DNA from 4 places in the Sphingobium sp. B8D3A genome. Region 4 is predicted to be linked to each of the others. Evidence: predicted binding sites of a transcription regulator. Region 4 holds the regulator's gene; each other region holds the start of a gene.
The links. Region 4 encodes LexA, which represses DNA repair genes until DNA is damaged. Its sites were predicted from a motif close to GTTCCNCNCTTGTTCT; they were not measured.
Positions count from the first base shown of each region.

Region 1 (7,418 bases), 2.1 Mb from region 4:
AGGGCCTGCCCCTGCTTCCTTTGCTCGACTATTTGCGCGTGCGCTCTATCTTGCCGGCATGAGTCAGGGAAAACCATATGCCGAAGTGATCGGCGACCCCATCGCGCACAGCAAGTCGCCGGTCATCCACAATTTCTGGCTGGAAGAGCTGGGCATCGACGCGGAGTATCGCAAGACCCGGGTCGCGCCGGAGGACCTGGCCGGCTATTTCCTCAGGCGCCGGGCCGATCCGGACTGGCTGGGCTGCAATATCACCATTCCGCACAAGATCGCGGCTCTGGATTATGTCGATGATCCCGGCGGGGTGCGTGATCGCATCGGCGCCATCAACACGGTGGCCTGCGAAACCGGCGGGCCGCTGATCGGCACCAACACCGACGCCGGCGGCTTTCTCCAACCGCTGCTGGCACGGGGCTGGAGCGGCACCAGCGCGATTCTCGCCGGCACCGGCGGTGCGGCGCAGGCAATCGGGTTCGCCTTGCGATCCGTGGGTGTGACCGACCTGACGATCGTCGCGCGTGATGCCGCCAAGGGGCAGACTTTGATGGACCGGCTGGGTCTGGCCGGCCGGGTGCAGGGCTTCGATGCGGCACTGCCGGCAGCTGATCTGCTGGCCAATTCCACCTCGCTCGGCATGGTCGGGCAGCCGGCATGGACGCCCGATCTGTCACCGTTGCCTGACAAGGCTATGGTCTACGACATCGTCTATGCCCCGTTGGAAACACCGCTGCTGGCGGCGGCGCGCAAGCGCGACCTCATGTGCATCGATGGGCTGGAGATGCTGATCGGCCAGGCCGCGCTCGCCTTTGACATCTTCTTCGATGCCCAGCCGCCGCGCGAGCTGGATGCGCAGTTGCGCGAACGCCTGCTCGTGCCTGCCTGACCGCCGCTTGTCGGGTCTGCGCGTGAGACATCGTCCATTCCGCATCGGACTGACCGGATCGATCGGCATGGGCAAATCGACCGCAGCCGCCATGTTTCGCGCAGCGGGCGTGCCGGTGTTCGATGCCGATGCCGCAGTCCATCAATTGCAGGGGCCGGGTGGCGCCTTGCTCGGCGCGATTGAAGCGCGCTTTCCCGGCACGACCAGCGCTGCTGGCGTCGATCGCCGGATGCTTGGTGCCCGGGTGATCGGTCAGCCGGAGGAAATGCGGGCCCTGGAGCGGATCGTGCATCCCGCCGTTGCCGGGGCACGCGCAGCGTTTCTGCGCCGTCATCGCAGCCGGCCGATGGTCGTTCTCGATATCCCGCTGCTGTTCGAAACGCGGGGCGAGCGGCACATGGGCATGGTCGTCGTCGTTTCCGCCGCGCCGTCTCTCCAGCGGCGGCGCGTGCTTCGCCGGCCCGGCATGACGGTAAAGCGGTTTGAAGCCATCAAGGCCAGTCAGCTTCCCGATCACCTCAAGCGACGCCGCGCTGACCTGGTGCTGGATACAGCACAGCCCAAATGGCGGATGAGAGCGCGGATTTTTCGTCTCGTTGCTTGCCTTCGCACGGCGCTGGTCCGATAATGCCTCCCCAACGAGTGAAATGCCACGATGCGTGAAATCGTCTTCGATACTGAAACCACCGGCTTCGATCCGCTCAGCGGTGACCGTCTTGTCGAAATCGGCTGTGTCGAGCTGATCAATCGCATCCCGACCGGCGAAACCTACCACGCCTATTTCAATCCCCAGCGCGATATGCCCGCCTCGGCCGAGGCGGTTCACGGGCTGTCCGCGCGCTTTCTCTCCGACAAGCCTTTGTTCGGCAGCAAGGCCGCAGAGTTGCTCGAGTTTCTCGGCGATTCCATGCTGGTCGCGCACAATGCGCGGTTCGATTTCGGCTTTCTCAACGCCGAGCTGGAGCGGTGCGGCCATCCCACCGTCGACATGGGGCGGATGATCGACAGCCTGACGATTGCGCGGACTCTTCATCCCGGTGCCAAGCACAGCCTCGATGCCCTGTGCAGCCGCTACGGGATCGACCGCAGCCACCGCATCAAGCATGGCGCGTTGCTGGACGCGGAATTGCTCGCGCAGCTGTATATAGAGCTGACCGGCGGGCGTCAGATCGGCCTCACCTTGATGGCGGAAGAACAGATCACCGTCACCGTAACGACCACACAATCCATGGCCATTCCGGCTGCCCGCCCGTTCCGCCCGGCCCGTCTGTTTTCGCCGAGCCCGCAGGAACTGGCGCGCCATGCCGCGTTTCTGGAAAAGATCGATCACCCTTTGTGGCTCGATCGCCCGGCCTGAGGATTATCCTCACTAGGCGGCGCGCCACGTTCATAGACCATCAGGTCCAACAAGAAGGAGAAATCAGATGGAAATCCGCGTATCGGGTCATCAGGTCGACACCGGCGAGGCGCTTCAGGCGCATGTTGCCGAGCGGATGCAGGCGATCGCCGACAAGTATTTCTCGCGCACCATCTCCTCCAGCGTGACGTTCAGCAACGCGCCTCATGGCGCCTTTCGCTGCGACATCGTCTGCCATGTGATGGCAGGGCTGATCCTCAAGGGCGCGGGCGAGGCCCATGACGCCCATGTCTGCTTCGATCAGGCCGCAGAACGCATCGAAAAGCAGCTGCGCCGCTACATGCGGCGGCTGAAGGATCGCCACAGCCAGGCGCTCGCCGCCGAAGCCCAACGCGATGCGCCCGGCATCGACGATGCCAATTATGTGGTCTTCCAGTCCAGCGAAGCGGAAGAGGAAGTGGATGTCGACGCACCGGTGGTGATCGCGGAGATGCGCGTGGATATTCCGCGCGCCAGCGTCTCGGACGCCGTGATGATGCTCGATCTGCGCAACACCAATGCGCTCATGTTCCTCAACAGCAGCACGGCCACCTTCAACATGGTCTATCGTCGCACCGACGGGACCATCGGCTGGGTGGAGCCGCCCCGCGCCTGAATGCGATCGAGGGCTGCGCGCGATGCGCAGCCCTCCCTCCTCTGACCCCGTGCCCGGCAACCGGTTGACCCGAATGGCCTTTGCGCCTATCAGCCGGCCAAGTTTTCTCCAGGCGGCCATGATGGGTGGACTTCACCCCGGCGCAGAAATCCCCAGGTCGGCCGCAGGACACGGGTTGAACATGGATAATTTCAGCGACTTGCTCGCGGCGAACGCTGTTTCGTCCGCGGTGGCCCTTCCTAACAAGAAACAGCTTTTCCTGAAGCTGGGTCAGTTGGCGGCCGATGCCTATGGGCTCGATGCCGCCGAGGTTGTCGAGCGCATCACCGAGCGGGAACGCCTTGGCTCGACGGGCTTTGGTGGCGGAATCGCGATTCCCCACGCCAAGCTGGAAGGCCTTGAGAGCGTCCATGGCGCGGTGGTCCTGCTGGCCGAGCCGATCCCCTTCGATGCGATCGATGATGTGCCGGTAGATGTTGTGTTCATGCTGCTCTCCCCGCAGGATAGCGGCGCCGAGCATCTCAAGACCCTGGCCCGCGTCTCGCGCCTGCTGCGCAACGAGCGCCATCTTGCGCGCATTCGGGGCGTTGGCTCGGACGCCGCGCTCTATGCCCTGCTCGCCGGCGGCGAGTCGCGTGACGCAGCCTGACGGGACGCCGCCATCCGGCGAGGCCGCGCATTTCCGGGCGCTCGAACGGCTCTATGCCTCGGCGCCCATCAACGGATTATTCCCCTCGAGGCTGGATATCTCGGCCCCCGGCGAGGCGCGCATCGTCATCGACGTGACGCCGGACTATTTCCATGCCGCAGGCGCCACCCATGGCACGCTGTATTTCAAGATGCTGGACGATGCGGCTTTTTATGCCGCCAACAGCCTCGTCACGGATCGCTTCCTCCTCACCACCGCATTCAACCTGCTGTTCACCCGCCCGCTCAAGGCTGGGCCGATCGTAGCGGAAGGGAAATGGCTGAGCGGCAAGCGGCGCGTTTTTGTCGCCGAGGCACGCCTTGTCGATGCCGAGGGCGAGGAAGTCGGTCGCGGTACCGGCACGTTCATGCGCTCCACCATTCCGCTGGTCGGCCTGCCGGGTTATGTGCGCCCGGAAGCAGGAGACCGGTGACCGCGCGCCTGACGAGCCAGATCCTCATCGGGGTTCTGTTGCGCCGTGTCCAGGCGCAGGGGGGGCATGGCACCGTGCTTCACAAAGGGGAGCCGTTGAGCGGAACCATCGTCGTGCAGGCGGTGGATCGCGGCCGGACAATCGGGCTTTTTGAGCGTGTTACGTCCCTTGACGGGACTCTTTCGCTCACCCCCTGCGGGCCTCGGGATTTAACCCAAGACTCTGAAATATCACAATATATAGATAGAAGAACCCGGGTGGACCCCGATATCTGGTTCGTGGAACTGGATGTCGCAGACGGGGAACGGCTCGCCGCCGAGATACTGTGCACGAGTTGACAGTTCCCGGCTGAGCGGCCAAAGGCCCCACCAACTCGCGCAGGTTGCGTGTGGCCGTCATGGGGACAGGTCATCGCAAACACGCAGACGGGGGGCGGACCGGAGCGCTGAGCGTCGCACGATAGATGCGACCTGCATTCCGATCTCCGACCCACCGCACAGTACTGAGAATGAATGCCCAATCGTGTCGTGGTCGCCATCGTGGCGACCGTTGGACTTCTCTCGTCCACAATCGCTCTGGCTGCTGCTCCTGAGGGGACAGCCCGCCAAGGTTTCTCGACCATGCTCGAGGTTCCCGCCGTCGTCGCTGCAAGCCTGACGACCCCCGCAACGGTTGAACCCGATGCCGAGACGGCTCCGAACGAAGCCGCTTCTGCCGACTCTGTCGATTCGCTGGCCGAATTGGTCCAGCAGGCCAATGTCGAAGAGATTTCCGACGCTGATGCGAAATGTCTCGCCACCACCATTTATTATGAAGCGCGCAGCGAGAGCCTGACCGGCCAGCTCGCCGTCGCCAATGTCGTGCTCGAGCGGGCGCGGTCCGGGCGTTTCCCCACCAGCCTGTGCGGCGTCGTTACGCAGCCGGGTCAGTTCAGTTTCGTTCGTCAGGGCCAGCTGCCCACGCCGACCCATGCCGGTCAGTGGCGCACCGCGCGCGCCATCGCCCAGATCGCTCTTGATGGAAGCTGGGACAACCCGGTCGAAGGCGCCCTGTTCTTCCATTCCGCGCGCGTGTCGCCGAACTGGAAGCATGATCGCCTCACGCGCATTGGCGGTCACATCTTCTACCGCTGAACCAACCAATCATCACAAGCCGGGCCGGGTCAGCAGAGCGCTGGGCCGGCCCGCCTCGTTTGAGCTCGGCTTGCAGTTGTTCCCATTGTGTTCTAATCCCGCCTCATGGCCTCACATCCTGAACCTGCGCCTGAACCTGTGCCTGAACCTGCGATCGCCTGCGATCCTGCATTGACCGATGGAACGGCGCTGGCCGTCACGCGCGGGGTGCTGCGTCTCTTTGCGCGCCACGATATTTTCGGCATTTCCGAAGTGCCGCTCCCCAATGGTCGCCGGCTGGACATTATGGCCGTGGATGCCCGCGGCCAGATCATTGCCGTGGAAATCAAATGCAGCCGTGCCGACCTGCTCGGGGACGGCAAGTGGCCGGACTATTTCGATTATTGCGATCGCTACTTCTGGGCCGTGCCAGCCGGCTTTGATTTGACGCTGTTCGAGTCCGAGGCGCTGTGGCCAGGGCGCACGGGCCTTATCGTCGCCGACCAATATGATGCCGAAATCCTCCGCCCCGCGCCCAGCGAACCTCTGGCGCCCGCGCGGCGCAAGGTCGAAGTGCAGCGGCTTGCGCGGCGGGCAGCGCGCCGGCTGACCCAGATCACCGATCCGGACGGCCAGTTGCTGTGGAGCAACGACGCCTGAGACTGGGCGCCTGCTTCTTGGACCGGCATTCCGTGCCACCCGCGATGGACTTGGCATGGCCGGCAAATCGGCTAAGGTTGGCGCATAACAGTCTTTGGAGAAGTGCGTGAGCCAGCCCCTTTACCCTGTGCCTGCGAATTGGCGCGAGCGCGCCTATGTGACCGGTGACGATTATTCACGCCTTTATACGCAATCGATTGCAGAGCTGGACAGCTTCTGGCGCAAGGAGGCGGCGCGGCTCAACTGGATCAAGGACTTCACCCAGGTCAAGGACGCCAGCTTCCATGAAGCCGATTTTGGCATCAAATGGTTTGCGGACGGCACGCTCAACATCGCGGCCAATTGCCTCGACCGGCATCTGGCGGAGCGTGGCGATGTCCCGGCGATCCTCTGGGCTGGCGACAATCCCGATGAGAGCCGCACGATCACCTATCGCGAATTGCACGGGGAAGTTTGCCGCTTTGCAAATGTGCTGAAGGCGCAAGGCGTCGGCAAGGGCGACCGGGTCACCATCTACATGCCGATGATCCCGGAAGCGGCGATGGCGATGCTCGCCTGTGCCCGCATCGGCGCCATCCACTCGGTGGTGTTCGGCGGCTTCTCGCCCGACAGTCTGGCGGGGCGCATCACCGATTGCGATTCCACGGTGGTGATCACGGCCGACGAGGGCGTGCGCGGGGGCAAGACGATCCCGCTCAAGACCAATGTGGATGAAGCGCTGGACGACTGCACCTGCGTGGAATCGGTGATTGTGGTGCGCCGGACCGGCAATGCCGTTGCGATGACAGAGGGCCGCGATCATTGGTATGACGTGCTGCGCGACAGCGTCTCGGACGATTGCCCGGCCGAGGAAATCGGCGCCGAGGATCCGCTGTTCATCCTCTACACCTCAGGCTCCACCGGCAAGCCCAAGGGCGTGCTGCACACCAGCGCAGGTTATCTGCTCTGGGCGGCGATGACGCATCATTACGTGTTCGATTACCGCCCCGGCGATATCTATTGGTGCGCCGCCGATATCGGCTGGGTCACCGGCCACAGCTACATCGTCTATGGCCCGCTCGCCAACGGCGCGACGACGGTGATGTTTGAGGGCGTGCCGCATTATCCCGATTTCAGCCGCTTCTGGCAGGTGGTCGATCAGTTTAACGTCAGCACCTTCTATGCCGCGCCGACCGCGATCCGCGCCCTGATGCGCGAGGGCGATGCCTGGGTGGAGAAGACCAGCCGCAAGAGCCTGCGCATTCTCGGTTCGGTCGGCGAGCCGATCAATCCCGAGGCGTGGGACTGGTATCACCGCGTCGTCGGCGACGGGCGCTGCCCGATCATGGACACCTGGTGGCAGACCGAAACGGGGGGCCACATGATCACGCCCCTTCCCGGCGCGATCGACCTCAAGCCCGGCAGTGCCACCAAGCCGTTCTTCGGCGTGGTGCCGCAGATCGTCGATACCGAAGGCAAGGTCCTCGAAGGCCCGTGCGAGGGCAATCTGGTGATTGCCGAGAGCTGGCCGGGCCAGATGCGCACCGTGTGGGGCGATCATGAGCGCTTCTTCCAGACCTATTTCAGCACCTATCCCGGCAAATATTTCACCGGCGATGGCTGCCGGCGCGATGAGGATGGCTATTACTGG
Region 1 covers NZ_JAOQOS010000001.1:242,273-249,690, forward strand. Annotated here, with positions in the region: gene M2342_RS01215 (Maf family protein) at 1-62, shown strand, start outside; gene M2342_RS01220 (shikimate dehydrogenase family protein) at 59-883, shown strand; gene coaE (dephospho-CoA kinase) at 906-1,511, shown strand; gene dnaQ (DNA polymerase III subunit epsilon) at 1,539-2,240, shown strand; gene hpf (ribosome hibernation-promoting factor, HPF/YfiA family) at 2,308-2,895, shown strand; gene M2342_RS01240 (PTS sugar transporter subunit IIA) at 3,077-3,544, shown strand; gene M2342_RS01245 (PaaI family thioesterase) at 3,504-4,016, shown strand; gene M2342_RS01250 (DUF1491 family protein) at 4,013-4,354, shown strand; gene M2342_RS01255 (cell wall hydrolase) at 4,529-5,149, shown strand; gene M2342_RS01260 (MmcB family DNA repair protein) at 5,255-5,788, shown strand; gene acs (acetate--CoA ligase) at 5,895-7,418, shown strand, end outside.
Region 1: M2342_RS01260 (MmcB family DNA repair protein) is a predicted target of LexA. The motif match lies at 5,228-5,243, and genes of this name have one in related genera.

Region 2 (7,418 bases), 610 kb from region 4:
CCGGCACGCCATTCTCGGTGGCGCGAAAGTCCGGTGCGAGGTCGAGACCGGCTGGCGTCCCCTGCTCGACGGCGGCGAGATAGCGGTCCACATGCGCATAGAGGCAGGCGCGGTCGCACGCAGGCGCGACCTCCCGTGCCAGCGTCGGCAAGCCGGGGGAGAGCAGCAGCGCGAGGGCGGCGGCACGCCATGCAAAGCGGATCATCGCTCAGTTCTCCCCGCCGGACCCGGCATCGCGCAGATCGCCCTGCCAGCCGCTGTCGGCCTCATAAGCGGCGAATTTGAAGATCGCCTCGACCTCGTGAATCTTGCCGCCGCGCACGCCGAGGATTTCCGCGTTGAGCAATGAGACCGGCTGGCGGGGCTTGTCATGGCAGATCGTGCCATAGCCGGGGATCTCGTTGCACCGGCCGTTCTTGTACCAGCGCATGACATAGACGCCGAAGACGAGCTGCTTCTCCTCATCGAGCAGGAGGAAGCGGCGGGGCTCGACCGCGTCAAGCTGGTCGAAGAGGTGCAGGCTGATCTGCTGGCCGCAGCCCATGCTGCCGAAATGCGGCTTGGGCACGCCGGGGATCGTGCCGATGGGATAGTTGAGTTCCGCATTGCTGCTCATCGCCATGCGATTCTCGATGCGCTGGCAATCCTCCGCATAAAGGGAGCCGTCGGCCGCGAGCAGTGCGTCGAAATTGGCATTGGCCGTTTGGATCATCTGCTGGCGGGTCAGCCGCTCGGCGGGCGGAACGATATTGCGGAACGACGCGCGCGGCGCCGGCACGATCGATGATCCCGGCACCCGCCCGCGCCCGAGAATCGTCTCCACCTCGGTGATCTTGCGATCCGCCACCTTGAGGCGCAGCGCGATGGTGACCTTGCCCTCCCCTTCCAGCACCTCGCCGATATAGCCGACGGTGCCGCTCACCGGATCGGCGAGGTCGATGCGATAGGTGCCGAGGCCGGTCGCCGTCTGCCACAGGCCCGCGCCGAGACGGACCTCCTGCGCATCCTCCGTCGCGCGATATTGCGCTGCCATCGGCGCCCGAGCGGGCGCACGCGCGACCATGGCGGCCAGATACTGGTCCATGATCTCGGTGAGGCAGGTGCGGTCACAGGCCGCCGGTGCGGCAGGTCCGGCAGCCATTGCCGGGGCGGCGAGCAGGAGCGCGGCCATCGCGGCCAGCCCCCGGATGGGACGCGCGATCATGGCTGCACGGGACGCGGGCGGGGCCGGATGCGGGTGATCTTGCCGCATGGAATCTCGTAGAGCAGCACGCCGCGCAACCGCCAGTCATCGCCCGCCTTCAAGGGCCGCGAGCCAAAGTCGGGCCAGTCGCTGGTGGCCTGAAAATGCGCTTCCAGATCGACCGTCGCGCCCTGCGGTTGCACCTCGATGGCGTGCGGGGTGACATGCTCCTGCAGCCCACGGGCATCGACGTCGCGATAGAAGGCGATGATCGCCTCGCGCCCCTTGAGATCGGGCCATTTGCCACCTTTCACCAAGACGACATCGGCATCGTAATAGCTGGTGAAGCAGGCATAATCGCGCGCATTGAAACAGAGGAAATAGCGCTCGAAATCGGCCTTGGTCATGCCCGGCGACGGGCAATTCTCGGCCGCCACAGCCGTTTGGGCGAGCGATCCGAACAGAGCAAGTATGAGCGCTTTGCCGACGGCTGAGCTGAACCGCATCCCCTGTAATCTCCCCCTCATGACGTGCAGCTTCCGCATGGGCAGCGGATAAATCGTGATACGTCGTTGTAGTTTATTCCGTCCTGCAGGGCTGCCTTGTCAAGCGAAATGCCCGGCGAGGGAACCGCCCTTGTGACCCTCTGTCAGAGGCGTGACGGACCAATGATCGTTCGACTCCAGTGGCTTGGGCCGCGATCGGACAAGCTGTCGGAACGATCCCTTGACCCTGCTCAGAATAGGAACATAATAGGAACATATGAGACTCGCCCCTGCCCTTTTGTGCGATCACGCGATGCCGGATGCCCCCTCCCGAAAGGCGTTCGGCATCGCCGCGATCGATACGCTGCTGGGCGGCGGGCTGGCGCGCGGGCGGGTGCATGAAGTCTATGCGGCAGAGGTGGACGATGTCGCGGCAGCGGCGGGTTTCGTCGTCTCGCTGGCGACGGGTCTGAGCGAGGCCGAGGGCAAGGTGCTGTGGCTCCGCGAGCGACAGGCGAGCCGAAAAGGCGGCGTGGCGCAGGGCCATGGCTGGGCCGAACTGGGCGGCGCCCCCGGCCTGGGGCTGATCGGCACCGTCAGGGACGGCATGGACCTGCTGCGCGCGGCCGTGGATGCCTTGCGCTGCTCTGGCCTGAGCGCAGTCGTGGTGGAAGGCTGGGGGCCGATGCCCGCGCTGGACCTGACCGCCAGCCGCCGCCTGACTCTGGCGGCAGAGAAATCCGGCGTGACATTGCTGGTGCTGCGCCCGGACGCGCCGCCCGTGCCCAGCGCGGCACAGACCCGCTGGCAGGTGGCCGCCGCACCTTCGCTCGCGCTGCCAGGCAATGCGCCCGGACTGCCGACCTTCGATGTGACCTTGCTGCGCCAGCGTTCCGGCCCTTGCGGCCTTTCCTGGCGGCTGGAGTGGGACCGTGACCGACGCTTGTTCCGTGAAGCGGCGCTATCTGGCGCTGTGGTTTCCGCTCCTGCCCACAGAAAGGCTGCGGATTCAGCAGGGGATCGACAGCGCGGGGACCGGCGGGCAGCCTGACGGGCCGCTGGTTCTCGTCGCCAAGATCAAGGGCGCATTGCGGCTGTGCGCCGTCGATGCGCAGGCCCACGCGCTCGGCATCTTGCCGGGCCAGACGCTGGCCGATGCCCGCGCGCTGCAGCCCGACCTCATCGTGGCCGACATGGACGAAGAGGCCGACCGTCACTGGCTGCAGCGGCTGGCCCGGCATTGCATCGCCTGGTCACCGCATGTCACCCTCGCCCCGCCCGATGGGATAACGCTGGATATTGCGGGAAGCGACCATCTGTTCGGCGGCGAGGCAGGCCTGGCCGCGCAGGCCGAGGATGCCTTCGCCGCGATTGGCATGAGCGTGCGCATGGCCACAGCCTCTACCGCGCAGGGCGCGCAGGCGCTGGCCCGTCATGCCCGCCTGCCCGTCACCAGCGAGCGGGAGGCGCTGCGGGCGCTGCCCGTGCTGGCGCTGGGGCTGGACGAAGAGGCGACGCTCGCCTTGCGCCGCGCCGGGCTGAAGACCATCGGCGATCTGGCGTCGCGGGCCGCCGCCAGCATCGCCGCGCGATTCGGGGCGGACGCGGTGACTGCCTTGCGCCGCCTGCTGGGCGAGGAACAGGCGCCGATCGATCCGCTCGCACAGCCCGAGCCACTCCATTTCGAGCGCCGTTTTGCCGAGCCGGTTGCCTTGCAGGCCAGCATCGCCGGCTGTTTTCTCGACCTGCTGCGCGAGGCGGCCCGGACACTCGATGAGCGCGGACTGGGGGGCCGGCGCTTTGTCCTGACATTGTTCCGCAGCGATGGCGCGCGCCATCGGCTGGCGATCGAGACCGGTCTGCCCACGCGCGATCCGGCGCCGGTGTTGCGCCTGTTCGACGAACGCATCGGGACGCTGGCCGATCCGCTCGACCCCGGCTTTGGCTATGACCGCATCACCTTGTTCCTACCCGTCACCGAGCCACTCGGCACCAGCCAGCCGGCTCTGGATGGCAGCGAGCAGGATGCCGGCGCGCTGGCCGATCTGATCGACCGGTTGAGCACCCGCCTGGGGCCGGCCAGCCTGTGTCGCCTTGAGCCGCAGGACAGCCATATTCCCGAACAGGCGCAGCTTGCCTTGCCGGCGATCCACGCCCGTGCGCCCCTTCCATGGCCCACGCCGCCGGTGGGCGAGCCGCCCTTGCGGCCGCTGTTCCTGTTCGATCCGCCGCAGCCGGTGGAGGTGATCGCGCAAGTGCCGGACGGCCCGCCGCACCGCTTCCGCTGGAAACGCAGGCTGCACGAGGTGCGGCTCTATGAAGGCCCCGAGCGGATCGCCTCCGAATGGTGGCGGCGCAAGGGCGGTGAAGCCCCTGGCAAGGCCGGGCTGACGCGGGACTATTACCGGATCGAGGACGTGCGCGGGCGACGCTACTGGATCTTCCGCCATGGGCTTTATGATGAAAAGCCCGATCCGAACTGGTATCTCCACGGGCTGTTCGCATGAGCGACCCGCCCCCTTTCGCAGAGCTGGTCGCGGCCACCAATTACAGCTTCCTGCGCGGCGCTTCGCATCCCGCGCATATGGTGGCGCAGGCGCATCATCTGAGCATGGCCGGGCTGGGCATTGCGGATCGCAACACGGTGGCCGGCGTGGTGCGCGCGCATGTGGCCTGGCGGGAGGTCGGCGGGCCTGCCACCGGTTTCCGCCTCGCCGTCGGCGCGCGGCTGGTCTTTGCGGATGGGACGCCGGATATCGTCGCCTATCCCGCCACCCGCCATGGCTGGGGTCGGCTGACGCGGCTGTTGACGCTGGGCAACCGCCGCGCGGAAAAGGGTGATTGCACGCTCAATCTGCCGGATCTGCTCGATCATGCCGACGACCTGCTGCTGATCGCCACCGGACGCGACCGGAACCTGTTGGAGCGGCTGACGGAGGCGCGTCCCGGCGCGGTGTGGCTGGCGGCGACCATGCAGCGCAGCGGCGCGGATGCGCGGCGGCTGGCGCAAGCCCAGGCGCTGGGTGCGGCTTGCGGCGTACCTCTGCTCGCCACGTGCGATGCGCTCTACGATCATCCCGATGCGCGACCGCTGCACGATATCCTGACCTGCATTCGCGAAGGCACGACCATCGCTGCGGCGGGCCGCCGCCTGCTGGCCAACGCCGAACGCCATCTCAAGCCGCCTGCCGAAATGGCCCGCCTGTTCCGCACCTGTCCGCAAGCCGTGACGGCCAGCACGGACATCCTCTCGCGCATCGCCTTCACGCTCGATGACCTGCGCTATGAATATCCGCACGAACCGGTGCCCGAAGGCTGGCAGCCGCAAGCCTGGCTGGAACATCTGGTGCAGGAGGGTGGCCGCGAATATTTCCCCGATGGCCTGCCCGAAAAATACCAAGCGGTGCTGGACGAGGAATATGCGCTGATCCGCAAGCGGAACTACGCTTATTACTTCCTCACCGTGCACGATATCGTGCGCCACGCCCGCAGCCTCGAGCAGCCGATCCTGTGCCAGGGCCGGGGCAGCGCGGCCAATTCGCTGGTCTGCTATTTCCTCGGCATCACCCCGATTGATCCGGTGCGGGAGAAGCTGCTGTTCTCGCGCTTCCTCTCGGAAGAGCGCCATGAACCGCCCGATATCGACGTGGATTTCGAGCATGAGCGCCGCGAGGAAATCATGCAGTATATCTATGCCCGCTATGGCCGCGAGCGGGCCGGCATTGCCGCCACGGTAATCCATTACCGTCCGCGCAGCGCGATCCGCGAAGTGGGCAAGGCGCTGGGCCTGACCGAGGACGTGACCGCGCGGATCGCCTCGACCATCTGGGGCTCGCCCGGCGGTAGTCGGGTACCCTCCCCGCGGATCGAGGAGGCAGGATTTGATCCTGACAATCCCGAAGTCGGCCGGCTGCGCACGCTGGTTGAGCGCCTGCTCGAATATCCCCGCCATCTCTCTCAGCATGTCGGCGGATTCGTGCTGACCGAGAGCCGGCTCGACGAACTGGTGCCCATTCACAATGGCGCCATGCCCGATCGCACCTTCATCGAATGGGACAAGGACGATATCGACGCGCTGGGCCTGATGAAGGTGGATGTGCTGGCACTCGGGATGCTGACCTGCATCCGCAAGAGCTTCGACCTGCTGCGCACGCACGGTCTGGCGGACCTGAAGCTGGCCACGGTGCCGCGCGAGGACAAGGCGACCTACGCCATGCTCCAGCGCGGCGACAGCATCGGCACCTTTCAGGTCGAAAGTCGCGCGCAGATCGCCATGCTGCCAAGGATGAGGCCGAAGGAGCTGTACGATCTGGTCATTCAGGTGGCGATCGTCCGTCCCGGGCCGATCCAGGGCGGCATGGTCCATCCCTATTTGCGTCGTCGCAACAAGGAGGAGGCCGTGGTCTTCCCCAGCCCTGCCCCGCCGAACGATCCCAACGAGCTGCGCGAGGTATTGGGCAAGACATTGGGCGTGCCGCTGTTCCAGGAACAGGCCATGAAGCTGGCCATCGTCGCGGCCAAGTTCACGCCGCCGCAGGCCGATGGGTTGCGGCGCGCCATGGCCACCTTCCGCCATCACGGAACGGTGCATAATTACCAGAGCCTGCTGGTCGAAGGCATGGTGGCGCGCGGCTATGAGCGGGACTTTGCCGAACGCTGCTATCAACAGATCGAGGGTTTTGGCGAATATGGCTTTCCCGAAAGCCATGCCCAGGCCTTTGGATGGCTCGCTTATGTCTCATCATGGCTGAAATGCCGCCACCCGGCTGCGTTCACCTGCGCCCTGCTCAACAGCCAGCCGATGGGCTTTTATGCGCCCGCGCAGCTGGTGCGCGATGCGCAGGAGCATGGCGTGGAGGTCCGTGCGGTCGACGTGAATGCCAGCGAATGGGATAGCACGCTGGAAGGACCGGCCGGCGCTGCGCTGGCGTTGCGGCTGGGATTTTCACGCATCGACGGCTTCCGGCAGGGATGGGCCGACACGATCGCACAGGCCCGGCAGGCCGGCGCGTTCGTTTCTATCGAAGATCTCGCCCGGCGGGCCAGTCTGCCTCCCCAGGCCTTGCGCAAGCTGGCCGATGCCGATGCTTTTGGCACGCTGGCGGAGTCGCGCCGCGATGCCTTGTGGGAGGTGCGCCGCACGCCGCCAACCCAGCTGCCGCTGTTCGCCTTTGCCGATGCGCCGGAACTGGGCCGCGAAGCCGATCCGCGCCTGCCCGCCATGCCGCTCTCCGAGGAAGTGGTGGCCGATTACCAGACCGCGCGGCTCTCGCTGAAGGGGCATCCGATGCAGTTTCTGCGCGCTGCGCTCACCCGCGAAGGCGTGCGATCCTGCGCGGCCGCCAATGCGCTGCCCGATGGCCGCAGGGCGCGCGTCGCCGGCGTGGTCCTGACCCGGCAGCGGCCCGGCAAGGGCAATGCCGTGTTCATCACGATCGAGGACGAAACGGGGATCGTCAACGCGCTGCTCTGGGCACGCGATCTCGACAAGCAGCGCCGCGCCGTGATGGCCGCGCGCCTGATGCTGATCGAGGGTGAAATCCAGAAGAGCAAGGAAGGCGTGGTCCACCTGATGGTCCGGCGGGTGATCGATCGCACAGCAATGCTCGATGACCTCGCCGATCATCCCCCCATGGCCCCGCAAACCGCGCGCGGCGACGAAATCCGCAACCCGCAGCGCCCCCGCCTCAATGACCATCCCCGCAATGTCAGGATTCTGCCGAAATCACGCGACTTCCACTGAGGCCCGT
Region 2 covers NZ_JAOQOS010000001.1:2,968,085-2,975,502, forward strand. Annotated here, with positions in the region: gene M2342_RS13725 (hypothetical protein) at 1-205, opposite strand, end outside; gene M2342_RS13730 (hypothetical protein) at 209-1,204, opposite strand; gene M2342_RS13735 (nuclear transport factor 2 family protein) at 1,201-1,689, opposite strand; gene M2342_RS13740 (ImuA family protein) at 1,946-2,719, shown strand; gene M2342_RS13745 (Y-family DNA polymerase) at 2,601-4,175, shown strand; gene M2342_RS13750 (error-prone DNA polymerase) at 4,172-7,411, shown strand.
Region 2: M2342_RS13740 (ImuA family protein) is a predicted target of LexA. The motif match lies at 1,928-1,943, and genes of this name have one in related genera.

Region 3 (7,418 bases), 1.1 Mb from region 4:
CACGCTGGACGAGAGCGAGGATCTGGGCGGCCTGATGGTGCGCCTGCGCCTCCCCGCCGGATAAGCTCTTACACGCCGAAGGATTGCAAGATCGGGCACGGCCCTTCTTCGGAACGGGCACAGGTCCGCGCCAACTGGCGCAGCGAGGCGCGGGCCGCTTCGAGTTGCGCGATCTTCTCATCGAGCTGGACCAGCCGCTCTTCCGCCAAGGCGCGCGCGCGGGCACGATCCTGCCCCGCATCGAGCGACAAAAGCGTGCGGATTTCTTCCAGCGTAAAGCCGGCCTGCTGCGCCGCCCGAATGAAGCGCAGCCGCCGGACATCCTCCTCTCCATCGCGCCTTATGCCCCCAGACAGGTCGTTGCTGGCCTGCTTCTCGGGCGTGGGGAGCAAGTCCTTGCGCTGATAGAAGCGGATCGTCTCGACCCCCACACCGCCGGCTTTCGCCAGACCCGAAATGCTCATCGCCGCCATGCTTGACTCCGTACCGTGGTACAGACCCTATATGGGGTGCATGGACTTCTCAGCAAGGATGAGCGTCAATGCCTGAACCCCGCGCCACGAGCAGCCGTAAGGCCGTTCTCCATCGGATGGTGATGCCCGGCCACATCTGCCCTTATGGCCTCAAGGCGCTGCACCTGCTGCGCAGCAAAGGCTATGATGTCGAGGATCGCTGGATCGAAACCCGCGCCCAGCAGGAAGCGTTCAAGGCCGAGCATTATGTGACCACCACGCCGCAGGTGTTCATCGACGGTCAGCGGATCGGTGGCCATGATGACTTGCGCCGCTTCCTGGGCCTCAGCGTCAAGGATCCGAACGCGACGAGCTATACGCCTGTTCTGGTCGTGTTCGCTGTCGCGGCGTTGATCGCGCTGACGATCGATCTGTTGACGGCCGCGCCGCTGCTCAGCCTGCTCACCCTCGAGCGCTTCATCTCCGTGACGATGATCCTGCTGGCCATGCTCAAGCTGCAGGATGTGGATCGGTTCGCGACCATGTTCCTGGGCTATGATCTGCTGGCCCGCAAATGGGTGCCCTATGCCTCAATCTATCCGTTCGCCCAATTGGCCGCCGGCGTGCTGATGCTCGCGGGGGCCCTGCCCTGGCTCTCGGTACCGGTCGCCGCGTTCATCGGCGGCATCGGCGCGGTCTCGATCTACAAGGCCGTCTATGTGGAGAAACGCAGCCTCAAATGTGCCTGCGTCGGCGGCGGAACCAATGTGCCACTCGGCTTCGTCTCGCTGACCGAAGACCTGTTCATGGTCGCCATGGCCCTGTGGATGGGCCTCAATGCCTGGGTTCTTCCCGGCGCGCCGATGTAAAGGCGCGGGTGCCGGGCGCCGCTGATAAGCGCCCGGCCCAATCCTCTTACTTGCCGCGCTTCTTGCGGTGGCTCTCCAGATCGAGAACGTCGTTCTCAAGGCCCTCGGGCAGCAGGCCAAGGCGGCGCGCGACCTCCTGATAGGCCTCGACCTCGCCGCCCAGATCGCGGCGGAAGCGGTCCTTATCCAGCTTCTCGTTAGTGGCCATATCCCACAAGCGGCAGCCATCGGGGCTGATCTCGTCGGCCAGAATGATGCGCGAGAAATCGCCATCCCAGATGCGGCCGAACTCCAGCTTGAAGTCGACCAGACGGATGCCGATGCCGGCGAACAAGCCGCTCATGAAGTCGTTGACGCGGATCGCCATGTCGGCGATGTCGTGCATCTCTTCCTGGCTCGCCCAGCCGAAGCAGGCGATATGCTCTTCGGTAATCAGCGGATCGCCGAGCGCATCATCCTTGTAATAATATTCGATGAGCGTGCGGGGGAGCTGCGTGCCCTCCTCGATGCCGAGCCGGGTGGACAGGGAGCCGGCGGCAACATTGCGCACCACGACCTCGATCGGCACGATCTCCACCTGACGGATGAGCTGCTCGCGCATGTTCAGCCGCTTGATGAAGTGGGTGGGCACGCCGATGTTCGCGAGCAGCGTGAAGACATGCTCGGAAATCCGGTTGTTCAGCACGCCCTTGCCGGAGATCGTCCCCTTCTTCTGCGCATTGAAGGCAGTCGCATCATCCTTGAAATACTGGATCAGCGTGCCGGGCTCAGGACCTTCATAGAGGATCTTCGCCTTGCCCTCATAAATCTGGCGACGACGGGACATGTGCGGGTGCCTACTCATCAGTTGTAAAAATCAAGGCCCCGGCGGCGCGAATCAGCGAGGATCAGCGGACACCGGGGCTCTTCCCCAGCGCATAGCGCAAGGCACATGGCAGTGCAATTTTCAGACGAACGGAGCCGGGCTGGCCCGCTCGGCGCTTGCCGGGCATCGCCCTGGAACATATAAAGAACAAATGAAACAGGAGACGATCACCGACCGGCTGGCGATCCTTGCGGACGCCGCCAAATATGATGCCTCCTGCGCATCCTCCGGCACCGCTAAGCGGAACAGTCGCGACGGCAAGGGGATCGGCTCGACCGAAGGCATGGGCATCTGCCATGCCTATGCGCCGGATGGGCGCTGCATCTCGCTGCTGAAGATTCTGCTCACCAATCATTGCATTTTCGATTGCCATTATTGCGTCAACCGCAAGAGCTCGAATGTGCGTCGTGCGCGGTTCACGGCACAGGAAGTCGTCGAGCTGACGCTCAACTTCTACCGGCGCAATTATATCGAGGGCCTGTTCCTCTCCTCCGGCATCATCAAGTCTGCCGACCACACGATGGAGCAGTTGATCGAGGTCGCGCGCGCGTTGCGGGAGGATCATGGCTTCAAAGGTTATATCCACCTCAAGACCATTCCCGAGGCTGACCGCGCACTGGTCGAGCAGGCGGGCCTGTGGGCGGACCGCGTCTCGATCAATGTCGAACTGCCGACCGAACGCGGCCTGACCGATCTGGCGCCCGACAAGAATGGCGGGCAGATCGAAGGCGCGATGGCGCGGCTCGGTTCGGCCATGGTCGAGGCGGAGGATGCGCGCAAACGCTTCAAACATGCGCCGATGTTCGCGCCCGCCGGCCAATCCACCCAGATGATCGTGGGCGCGGATGGCGCCAGTGACACGCAGATCATCGGCCGGGCCAGCGAATTATACCACCGCCATCGCCTGCGCCGTGTCTATTACTCCGCCTTTAGCCCGATCCCCGATGCCAGCGCCGTCCTGCCGCTCAAGCGACCGCCGCTGATGCGCGAGCATCGGCTCTATCAGTCCGACTGGCTGATCCGCTTCTACGGATTTTCGACCAGCGAGGTGCAGACCGCGACCGACGATGACGGGATGCTGGCGCTCGACATTGACCCCAAGCTGGCCTGGGCCTTGCGGCACCGGCAGGATTTTCCGGTCGACATCAATCTGGCCTCGCGCGAGAAGCTGTTGCGCGTGCCGGGACTGGGCACGCGGGCGGTGGCTGCCATCCTGCAAGCCCGCCGCCATCATCGCCTGCGGCTGGATGATCTCGCCCGGCTCACCCGCACGGTGACGAAGTTGCGGCCGTTCATCGTCACGGCCGACTGGCGCCCGACAGGCTTGATCGACACGGCAAACCTGCGCGCCCGGCTGGCCCCGCCACCTCGCCAGATGGAACTGTTCGGGTGAGGCCGGCCCCGCTCCAAGATCAGCCGGCGCTGTTCAATGCCGAGCTGGAGGACGCCCATGATTTCGACACATGGCGTGAGCTGGCCCGCGCCCTGGTCTCGCAGGGCGTCACTCCGGAGCATATCCGCTGGGCAGCGGCAACGGACGGCGGGCGGGATTTGTTCGCGTCCAAAGACACGCCTGAACCGGCTCCATCACCCCGCCCGGTCACGGCCAACAAGCGCTTCATCGAGCTGGCCCGCAAGGTGATCCTGCACAGCTCGAATACACGGTTGGCGCTGCTCTATCGCCTGCTGTGGCGTCTGCAAAGCGATCCGCACCTGCTTGAAAAGACGAGCGATGCTGATGTGCACGCCCTCACACAATTGGAGCGGCAGGTACGCCGCGACATTCACAAGATGCGGGCTTTCGTGCGGTTTCGGTTGGCCCATGATCCTGATGGAACGGATCGCTACGTCGCCTGGTTCGAGCCGGATCATGCCATCGTGCGCGCCAATGCCCCGTTTTTCCTCAACCGGTTTGCAAGCCAGCGCTGGTCCATCCTGACGCCCGATCTCAGCCTGCATTGGGATGGCACCCAACTTGCGGAGGGACCGAGCGCCGACGCCCGGGATGCCCCCGGCGAAGACGAGATCGAAGGGCTTTGGCAGCGTTATTATGCCTCCATCTTCAATCCGGCGCGCCTCAAGGTGGCGATGATGGTGAAGGAAATGCCTCGACGCTACTGGAAGAACCTGCCGGAAGCCGCGTTGATCCCCGCGCTGATTGCCGGCGCGCAGGCTCGCGAGGCTCAGATGGTCGATCAGGGCGCCGATCCCTTCCAGCGCCCGCCCCCGACGTCCCTCGGCGAGATTGCCGAGGGCATCTCGACCTGCACGGCCTGCCCGATCGGCTGCAACGGCACGCGCGCCGTCGCCGGCGAAGGGCCCGGCAACGCGCGGCTGATGATCGTGGGCGAGCAGCCGGGCGATTTCGAAGAGCAGCAGGGCCGGCCTTTTGTCGGCCCGGCGGGGCAGTTGCTCGACGGGCATCTTGAGACGGCTGGGTTCGATCGTCCCGAGATCCGGCTGACCAACGCCGTCAAACATTTCAAATTCGAGCAACGCGGCAAGCGTCGTCTCCACCAGAACCCGACCGCCGGGGAGATCGACCATTGCCGCTGGTGGCTCGATGCCGAAAGACGGATCGTTCAGCCAACGATCGTGCTAGCCTTAGGCGCGAGCGCAGGACGCGCCCTGCTGGGCCGAACACCCAGCATCGCCAAGGAGCGCGGCCAACCCTATCAGCTCGCGGACGGCAGCCAGCTCTGGCTGAGCGCCCATCCCAGCTATCTGCTACGCCTGAGCGGCGAGGCGCAAGCGCGGGAACAGACTTTGTTCGCGCGCGATCTGGCGGCGGTGCGCATGGCGCTGCAGACCTGCTAGGGTGCGATGAGAGGGGTAGCGCCATGCCCATCGGCGGCCATCAGCCTGGAATCCTGACGGACGCTATGCCATTTTAGCATGGTCCGCATAACGCGGTGTTCTTCGCCGAAAAAAGGGCAAATGCGTGGAGGCCCGAGCCGGAATCGAACCGGCGTATACGGATTTGCAGTCCGCTGCGTCACCACTCCGCCATCGGGCCTCGGGGGTGGTCGAGGGAGCGCGGCTAGCTCAATTCATTCGGCAACGCAACTTGCTTTGCGCCATGACGGACGGGACAGGTGCGCAGACTGCGTAGGGGCATTAAAAAACTTTTCACTGTGCGGTGCAAAAAAGCTAGAGAGGCTGGCAAAGCCAATTACTGTATTGCTCATACAATACAGCCATGTCATCAGGGAGCTTATGACCGAGCAGACTTTCAAGGCGATGCGCCGTGCGATGGTGGAAAGCCAGTTGCGCACCAGCGACGTCAACGATCCTGTGATCCTTGAAGCGATCCTCGCCGAACCGCGCGAACTGTATGTGCCGCAAGAGCGACGCAGCGCAGCCTATATCGACCGGGCCGTGCCGCTGGCCCATGGCCGTGCGCTCAACCCGCCGCTCGCCACTGCGCGCCTGCTGGTCGAAGCCGCCCCGCGCGCGGGCGAGAAGGTGCTGCTAGTCGGCGCGGCGACCGGCTATGCGGCGGCGCTGCTGGCGCGGCTTGGCTGCACCGTGGTCGCGATCGAGGAAGACGACGCGCTGTTCGCCCACGCCAAGGCTGCGCTGGCCGGTCACGCCGGCGTCACGCTGCAGCAGGGACCGCTGGCCGCCGGCTTCGCGCAGGGCGCACCTTATGATCTGCTGTTCGTCGATGGTGCTATCGAGGAGTTGGACGAGACGCTCGTCGCGCAATTGCGCATCGGTGGCCGCGCGGTGTTCGCCCGGCTGGAGCGCGGCGTGACGCGCCTGTGCATTGGCACGCGCACCACCGGCGGCTTTGGCGCCCGCGCCTTCGTGGATTGGGAGGCCGTGCCCCTGCCCGGTTTCGCCCGGCCCAAGACCTTCACATTCTGACCCGGAAGCCTCGACCGCTTATGCTCATCCGCCGGACCAAGCCCCTCGCGATGCTCGCCGCTCTGCTGAGCACCAGCACCCTCCCCGCCCAGGCCGAGACGCTGCAGGAAGCGCTGGCCGCGGCCTATCGGGACAATCCGACGCTGACCGCGGCGCGGGCCGGCCAGCGAGCGACGGACGAGAATTTCAACATCCAGAAGGCCAATGGCCTGCCGGATGTGGGCGTCTCCTCCACCTACAATGAGTTCGCCCATGAGCGGCCGCTCAATCCGCTGGCGCCCTCCCGCTCGCTCACCACGCTGCTGAGCGTGAGCGTGCCGGTCTATTCCGGCGGCCGGGTGCGCAATGCGCTGGCCGGCGCGCGCGAGCGGATCGAGGCCGGGCAATATGATCTGCGCGCCACGGAGCTCTCCATCTTCTCGCAGGTGGTGGCGGCCTATATGGACGTGATCCGCGCGGAGTCCGTTGTGGGCCTCAGCCGCAACAATGTGCAGGTGCTCGAGGTCAATCTGCGGGCGACCAACAATCGCTTCCAGGTCGGCGATCTCACCCGCACGGACGTCGCCCAGTCCGAGTCGCGCCTTTCGCTGGCCCGCGCGGACATGCAGACGGCCGAAGCCTCGCTGATCGAAGCGCGCGAGCGCTATATCCAGCTGGTCGGCCACGAGCCGGTCGACCTGCAGACCCCGCCGCAATTGCCCGGCCTGCCCGCGACGCCCGACGAAGCCGTCGATGTCGCCATGGCCCAGAATCCCGATCTGCTGGCGGCCCGCAACATCCGCGAAGCCGCAGCCTATGACGTGCGCGTTGCGAAAGGCCAGCGGCTGCCGACGGTCTCCGCCTTCGCCAGCGGCCAGCATTATACCGATCTCGCCTCCCGCGGCGGCGCCAACGAGGCGCAGGACAGCGGCCAGGTGATCGTCGGCGCGCGCCTTTCCCTGCCGCTCTATCAGGGCGGCCGGCCCGGCGCGCAGGTCCGCCAGAGCCAGGCCTATCAACAGCAGGCGATGGAAACCGAGACCGCCGTCGAGCGCAGCGTGATCGCGCAGACCCGCTCGCTCTATTCGAGTTGGCAGGCGAGCAATGAAGTGATCGCCTCCAACCGCGTGGCGGTGGATGCGAGCGGCCTCTCGCTGCGCGGCGTGCGCGCCGAAAACAGCGTGGGCACCCGCACCATCCTCGATATCCTGAACGCAGAGCAGGAGAGCTTCATCGCCAGCGTCCAGCTCGTGACGGCAGAGCGCAATGCCTATGTTGCGGCCTTCTCGCTGCTGGCCGCGATGGGCCGGATCAACCCGACTGACTTCGGCATCGCGCCCGAGCAGGTCATCAACCCGGCCGACAACTTCCAGCGCGTGAAGG
Region 3 covers NZ_JAOQOS010000001.1:1,260,012-1,267,429, reverse strand. Annotated here, with positions in the region: gene M2342_RS05825 (sensor histidine kinase) at 1-64, shown strand, start outside; gene M2342_RS05820 (MerR family DNA-binding protein) at 69-473, opposite strand; gene M2342_RS05815 (glutaredoxin) at 542-1,321, shown strand; gene purC (phosphoribosylaminoimidazolesuccinocarboxamide synthase) at 1,368-2,147, opposite strand; gene M2342_RS05805 (putative DNA modification/repair radical SAM protein) at 2,338-3,579, shown strand; gene M2342_RS05800 (UdgX family uracil-DNA binding protein) at 3,576-5,003, shown strand; tRNA gene M2342_RS05795 (tRNA-Cys) at 5,129-5,202, opposite strand; gene M2342_RS05790 (protein-L-isoaspartate O-methyltransferase family protein) at 5,403-6,056, shown strand; gene M2342_RS05785 (TolC family outer membrane protein) at 6,077-7,418, shown strand, end outside.
Region 3: M2342_RS05805 (putative DNA modification/repair radical SAM protein) is a predicted target of LexA. The motif match lies at 2,320-2,335, and genes of this name have one in related genera.

Region 4 (7,418 bases):
CGCGAGGGCGGCACCGCTGGCGCGGCCGAAGCCCGCTTCGAGGCGATCCGCGATTATCACGCCAACCGCACGACCGCCGCAGCGGCCTCGCCGGGCAGCTATCGCCCGCTGCAGCCTGATCAGCTCTATCTGACTGCCGATCAGTGGGCACAAAGCATCGAGGCGCTGCCGATCCACCTCACGTCCAGCTTCCACGAGCCCGAGAGCGCCCAGGTGCTCGATTTCGGCGTGGACAGCGCCCGCGACTTCGCGCCCGAGCGGGCGCAGGGCGGCAATGTCTATGAGGCCGTGGCCAAGCATCTGGAGCAAAGCCAGCGCAAGGGCCGCAAGCGCATCATCGCCAGCTACTCCATCGGCGCGCGCGAGCGACTGAAGGGCTTGCTTGAAGACCACGGCGTGCGCGGCGTCACACTGGTCGATAGCTGGCAGGAAGCGCTCGGCGCGCCCCCGGGCCGCGTCGCGCTGGCCGTGCTGCCGCTCGATCACGGCTTCGCCAATGCCGAACTGGAGGTGCTGACCGAGCAGGACATGCTCGGCGATCGTCTGGTGCGGCGCCAGAAGCGGCGCAAGAGCGCGGACGCCTTTCTCGCGGAACTCGCCACGCTCACACCGGGCGATCTTGTCGTCCATGTCGATCATGGCATCGGGCGCTATGAGGGCCTGACCTCGATCCCGGTCGGCAAATCGCCGCATGATTGCGTGGCGCTGGCTTATGCCGGCGGCGACAAGCTCTACGTGCCGGTCGAGAATCTCGACGTGCTCTCGCGCTACGGTTCGGGCGAGGATGCGGTCGCGCTGGACAAGCTCGGCGGCGAGGCCTGGCAACGCCGCAAGGCGCGGATGAAGGAGCGCATCCGGGAAATCGCCGGAGAGCTGCTCGCCACCGCCGCCCAGCGCGCCTTGCGTGCCGCCCCTGCTTATGAGGTGGAGAGCGCCGGCTACCCCGCCTTTGTCGACCGCTTCCCCTATGAGGAAACCGAGGATCAGGACCGCGCGATCAGCGATGTGCTGGACGATCTGGCCGCCGGCAAGCCGATGGACCGGCTGGTTTGCGGCGATGTCGGCTTCGGCAAGACGGAGGTCGCGCTGCGCGCCGCGTTCGTCGCCGCAATGGCCGGGGCGCAGGTTGCGCTGATCTGCCCGACCACCCTGCTCGCGCGCCAGCATCACCTCAATTTCGAGGAGCGGTTCCGCGGCTTCCCGCTCAAGGTCGGGCGCCTCTCGCGCCTTGTCGGCACCACCGAGACCAAAGCGACCAAGGATGGCCTGGCCGACGGCACCATCGACATCGTGATCGGCACGCACGCGCTGCTGACCAAGGGGCTCGAGTTCAAGCGGCTCGGGCTGGTGATCGTGGATGAAGAGCAGCGCTTTGGCGTGGTCCACAAGGAGCGCCTCAAGCAGCTCAAGGCAGACGTCCATGTCCTCACCCTCACCGCGACGCCGATCCCGCGCACGCTACAAATGGCGATGAGCGGCCTGCGCGAGCTGTCCGTCATCCAGACGCCGCCCGTGGATCGCCTCGCCGTGCGCACCTATGTCATGCCCTGGGATGACGTGGTGCTGCGCGAGGCGCTGCTGCGCGAGCATTATCGCGGCGGCCAGACCTATTTCGTCGTGCCGCGTATCTCGGACATGCCGGACATGGAGGATTTCCTCCGAGAAAAGGTGCCCGAAGTGCGCGCCATTTCCGCCCATGGCCAGATGTCGGCCAGCGAGGTCGAGGAGCGCATGTCCGCCTTCTACGAGCGCAAATATGATGTGCTGCTCTCAACGACCATCGTCGAATCCGGTCTCGATATCCCGAGCGCCAACACCATCATCATCCATCGCGCCGATCGCTTCGGCCTCGCGCAGCTCTACCAGCTGCGCGGCCGCGTGGGCCGATCCAAGACGCGCGCCTATGCCTATATGACGACTCCCGCCGATCGGCTGACGACGGAGACGGCCGAAAAGCGGCTCAAAGTCCTGTCCGATCTCGATACGCTGGGCGCCGGCTTCCAGCTTGCGAGCCATGATCTCGACATTCGCGGTGCGGGCAATCTCGTCGGTGACGAGCAGAGCGGCCACATCAAGGAGGTTGGCTTCGAGCTTTACCAGTCGATGCTGGAAGAGGCGATCATGGAAGCCAAGGCCGGCGGTGCCGCGCTCGCCCCGGCACCGGACAAGTCCTCGCCGCAGATCAATGTCGAGGCGCCGATCATGATCCCGGAGGATTATGTGCCGGATCTCGACCTGCGCATGGGCCTCTATCGCCGCATCAACGAGCTGGAGGACAAGGGCGCCATCGAGGCCTTCGCCGCCGAGCTGATCGACCGCTTCGGCCCGCTACCGGACCCTACCCAGAATCTGTTGACCCTAATCGACGTGAAGCTCAATTGCCGCAAGGCCGGCATCGCCAAGATCGACATCGGCCCGCGCGGCGCGCTGGTGAGCTTCCAGAACGACCAGTGCCGCAATCTTCCCGGCCTGATCGGCTACGTCCAGAAACTCGGCGCCATCGCCAAGCTGCGGCCCGACAGCAAGCTGGTCATCCAGCGCGCCTGGGGCGACCCGAAGGCACGGTTGAATGGGGCGCTGAAGCTGAGCCAGGGGCTGGCGAAGAGTATTGGTTGAGGGGTGGATTACCGCGACGGCGCGCGATGTGGAGCATGTGTTGGGGCGGCGCTGAAGGGACGAAGCAGAGAATCCGGATTGTGAGCTTTCCTCGACACTGAGGAGCCATCATGGCTGCTGTCGATAAAAGCTCCCCGCCTGCGAACAAGCTATGGAAATCGGCCTTCTTACCTTTACCGCTCGTGCTGAGTAGGGTCTGAGGAACGTCGCAGGCGCGTATCGAAGAGCCGTATCGAAGCATCCCAGTGCACGGGCCGGTCCTTCGATACGCCGCTTCGACAAGCTCAGCAGCTACTCAGGACGAACGGAGGGAATTCCGACAATCGCTTCGCGCCTGATCAGTCCGTGTTCAACACCAACGTCGGACCACAGCCGTAGCCGCTTTGAAGCGGTGACGAAGGATCGGTGAACGACATGTTCTAGCGTGGGAAGCGGCCGCTCAAGCCGGAACGCGTTTGTCGAAGAATGAACAAGGCTCAGGGATTTTGATAAGTGGGCTGAAATCAACCTTCCAAAGATCAAGTTCGTACAGATCCCCGTCTTGGTCCAGAATCAACCCAACCCTAACTTGCATCCCATCTTCGTCGTAAAAGCCGCAAGAGCCAGCCTCGCCTCCATATGTGCGTTCGAGCTTTTGCGATACAAATGACAGGCTTCCCATCCCGCCATCATCCATCTCCTCAACGAGAAGCTCAGGCGGCAGGGCGTTACTGCACTCGTTCACCTCCCAAAGGTAGGCAACCAACGCCCGCTCTTCAGGCTTAAGAGGGCGACGTGCAGAGTGCATTTAACGTCAAATAAGGGATTCAATATTGACTGCAATGACATGGTATCTGGACAGGCAGGTTTTAAGATTGCCGATGATAGCTGACGTTCTTGCCACCAACCCACTTCACGGCCGCCCCTGGAAGCGTCCCGCCCGAACCGTCCTATTCAATCCATAGCCCATGCGCCCGGTGCCAGTCTTCCAGCCCCTCGTCTGGATAGCCGTCGAAGCACTGGTCGTTCCGCCCGATCTGCGGTTCGACCCAATTCGCCTTTGATCCGAGCATCATGTGCACGAGCGACGGCGCCTTGGGCAAATCGCTGTCGATCGCGGAAGCGAAAGGGTGGAGCAGGTCAGGATACTCCGGGCTGAACACCCAGAGCGCGCTCGCGCAGGACGGGCAGAAGTGCCGCTCGCCGGTGCTGACCTGGCAGCTGCCTTCACCATCGTCCAGCGTAGCGTGATAGATGGCGGTCTCGCCTTGCACCTTGAGCGTGCGCTTGTCGGCGTGGAGATTGATGGCATAGCCGCCACCGCCGGCGGTCTTGCGGCAGATCGAGCAATAACAGCGCAGGAATGGCACCGGCGCGTGGCTGTCGACGGAAAAGCGCACGGCGCCGCATCGACAGGAACCTTCGAGCTTGAGGGGCATGGCACGGTCCTCTTGTGGTGATCGTCTCTCGAGCTGAACCGCTCTTATCTCCGCCGGTTCCCTCAGCGCCCATTGCGCGCTTCCCCTTGCGGCCACTTAATCCTTGATCTGCGCGCGCATCCTCCGCATGGCGAGCGCGCCCGGTGCCCGGCCCATGTCCGGTGGCCGCGTGCCCTGGCAGGAGATGTCCGCCCGTGATCGTTCGCAACCGCCTTGGCTTGCTCGAAGTGCTGTTCGCCTATCGCGGCACGATCATGCCGCATATCCAGCATCGGCTGGCGGGCATCGCCGTGGCCAGCGTGGCGGCCATTCTCGCGGCGCGCGCCTGGCCCGGGCTGTTCGCGCAGATCAGCGGCATTCCATTCGCGCTGATCGGCCTGTCGCTCTCCATCTTCATGAGCTTCCGCAACAGCGCCTGTTATGATCGCTGGTGGGAGGGTCGCAAGCAATGGGGCGCGCTGATCATCGCGAGCCGCTCCTTCGCGCGACTCACCTCCTCGCTGCCTGAGGAGGAACGCACCCCGCTGCTCCGCGGCATCTGCGGCTTCACCAACGGTCTTGCTTCCCGCCTGCGCCAGCATGACGAGGCGGCCGCGATCGGCAGGTGGGTAAAGGATGGGCCTTGGCGCACCTCCCCGAACCCTACCGACACCGTGCTCTACGAGATGGGCGCGCACTGCCTGCACCTGTCCGCAGACGGGCGGATCAACCCGATCCATCATTCGCTCATCGAGGGGCAGCTCAAGGCGCTCAGCGATGTGCAGGCGGCCTGCGAGCGGATCGCCAGCACGCCGGTACCGTTCACCTATTCGCTCATTCTCCACCGCACGACCTACGTCTTCTGCCTGTTGCTGCCTTTCGCCCTGGCTGGTTCGCTGGGCTGGTGGGCCCTCATTCCGGTGCTGGTGGCGAGCTACACCTTCTTCGGGCTGGACGCCTTGGGCGATCAGCTGGAAGACCCGTTCGGCTATGATCCCAACGATTTGCCGCTCGATGCTATGACGCGGACGGTGGAACGCGAAATGCTCGCCCGCCTCGGCGCGACTGATCTCCCCGCGCCCATCGCGCCCGATCAGCACATCCTGACCTGATCGCTCGCTAGCGCAAGGCTGGAGCGCCAGCCCACCGAAACGCGAGATATTCGGCCGATCCGTGTTGACGTGGCTCGATTCGTTTCCTAAACGTTCTCCGTCCGTTCCATATTGGGGAACCACTCATGTTGACCGCCAAGCAACAGCAACTGCTCAGCTACATCAAGCAGCATCTCGATCAGGGTGGCGTCTCGCCCAGTTTCGAGGAGATGAAGGAGGCGCTGGACCTCAAGTCGAAGTCCGGCATCCACCGGCTGATCAGCGCGCTGGAAGAGCGCGGCTTCATCCGTAGGCTGCCCAATCGTGCGCGGGCGCTCGAAATCCTCAAATTGCCGGACGGTATGCCCGTGGCGGAGCGGACGGAAGAGCCGGCGGCGGCCACCAACGTGACCCCGCTGCGCAAGGTGCCCACTGCGCCGGCGCGGACGATCCCCATCGCCGCCAATGACGTGATCGAAATTCCGCTGCATGGGCGTATCGCTGCTGGTCTTCCCATCGAGGCAATGGAGAGCGATACCATGCTGCCCGTCCCGGCCGCATTGCTGGGCGCCGGCGATCATTACGCTCTGGAAGTCTCCGGTGACTCGATGATCGAAGCAGGGATTTTCGACGGTGACTTCGCGCTGATCCAACGGACCGAGACGGCGCGCGATGGCCAGATCGTCGTTGCCCTCATCGACGAGAATGAAGCGACGCTCAAATATTTCCATCATGACGGCCGCAAGGTGAGGCTCGACCCCGCCAATCGCGATCATGAGCCGCAAACCTATGAGGCGCGGCAGGTGCGCATTCAGGGTCGGCTCGCAGGGCTATTGCGGCGCTATAACTGAGACGGGCGGTTTGGGACGCTGGCTCTAGCGCGAGCCGGTGCCCGCTATCCAGGGATGGCGACTGCGCGGGTCGTGGCCCGGCACGATCTCCCGGCTGTCCAGCAGGACCAGTGCGCCCCCCATGGCACTCAGTGCGGGCCGATCCAGCTTTGCCCAGCGCGGCACACATCCGGGCGGCAGGCGTCGGTCGGCAATCACAAGATCAGCCTGTGCGCAGGCGGCCACCAACTCGGGATAGGGAACGAGCAAGCGCGAGCGACTGATCAGCAGGTGAACCGGCGGCTGGCCGGTACGGCCCGGCAATGTCATCGCGCACATGTCCCGCGTGCATCGCGTGTCCGGCGCCTGCGCGAGGGACGCAAACTCGCCGTCATAAGCGCTCGCCTCGGCCAGAGTCGTGCGAACATAGTCCCCGCTTCGGTCCCGCAGCAGTGCCATCCGCCCGTCGCCCAGGCGCACCGCCACATGATGGCCGTCGGCGGTGACGAGCACATCAGCGGACGGTGCCAGAAATGTCAGAAGAAAACCCAAAGCCACCAGAGGCAAGCCCCACCAGCGCAGCGCCGTGTGCCAGAGCATCAGCCACAAGAGGCCGATCATGGCGAGCGCAAAGGCCAGTCCGCTGGAGACGGGCAGCGACAGCGTCGCAAAGGGCTGACTGGCGACACTATGCGCAATCCACAGCAGGAATTTGAGCGCCACGCCGACGACCCACCAGACCGGAGCCCCCAGCCCGACGGCATCGAGTACCAGCGCGAACACCTCGGCGGGCATCACCACGAAACTTGTGAGCGGAATGGCGATCATATTGGCCGCAGCGCCCAGCAGGCCGGAGCGATGAAAATGAGCGAAGGCAATCGGCGTCAGCACCAGCTCCACCAGCAAACCTGTCGCCAGCAAGGCGCCGAGGCTGCGGGTCCAGCGCTTTATCCGCCCCTCGTCGCGTCGCTCGAACAGCCGCCGTGCGGGGGGATATTCGTAAAGCGCCACGATTGCGGTCACGGCAACGAAGCTCATCTGGAAGCTAGGGCCGATGACAGCCTGGGGCCAGAAGATCATCACGATCAGCGCGCCGGTCGCGATCAAGCGCAGCCCGATTGCTTCGCGGCCCAGAGCCATGCCCGCGATCACCAGCAGAGCGGCAATGCAGGAGCGGATCGTCGGCACCTGCGCCCCGGTGAACACAGTGTATCCGATGCCCGCCGCGCCGCCCACGCAGGCGGCGATCATCAGCACCGGCCAGCGCAGCGCAAGGGTCGGCGACAGCGCAAGCAGACTGACCATGATGAGAATCACGCCGCCGATCAGCGCGGAGACGTGCAAGCCACTGATCGAGAGCAGATGGGCAAGCCCGCTGCGCCGCATCGCGTCCGCATCCGCCTCGCTGATCCAGTTCTGATTGCCCGTGGCGAGCGTGATCGCAATCGTCCCTTCCGGCCCCGGCAACCGCGCGGCGATGTGGT
Region 4 covers NZ_JAOQOS010000001.1:2,353,782-2,361,199, forward strand. Annotated here, with positions in the region: gene mfd (transcription-repair coupling factor) at 1-2,616, shown strand, start outside; gene M2342_RS10965 (DUF6984 family protein) at 3,056-3,403, opposite strand; gene M2342_RS10970 (GFA family protein) at 3,546-4,034, opposite strand; gene M2342_RS10975 (bestrophin family protein) at 4,229-5,125, shown strand; gene lexA (transcriptional repressor LexA) at 5,251-5,955, shown strand; gene M2342_RS10985 (ComEC/Rec2 family competence protein) at 5,980-7,418, opposite strand, start outside.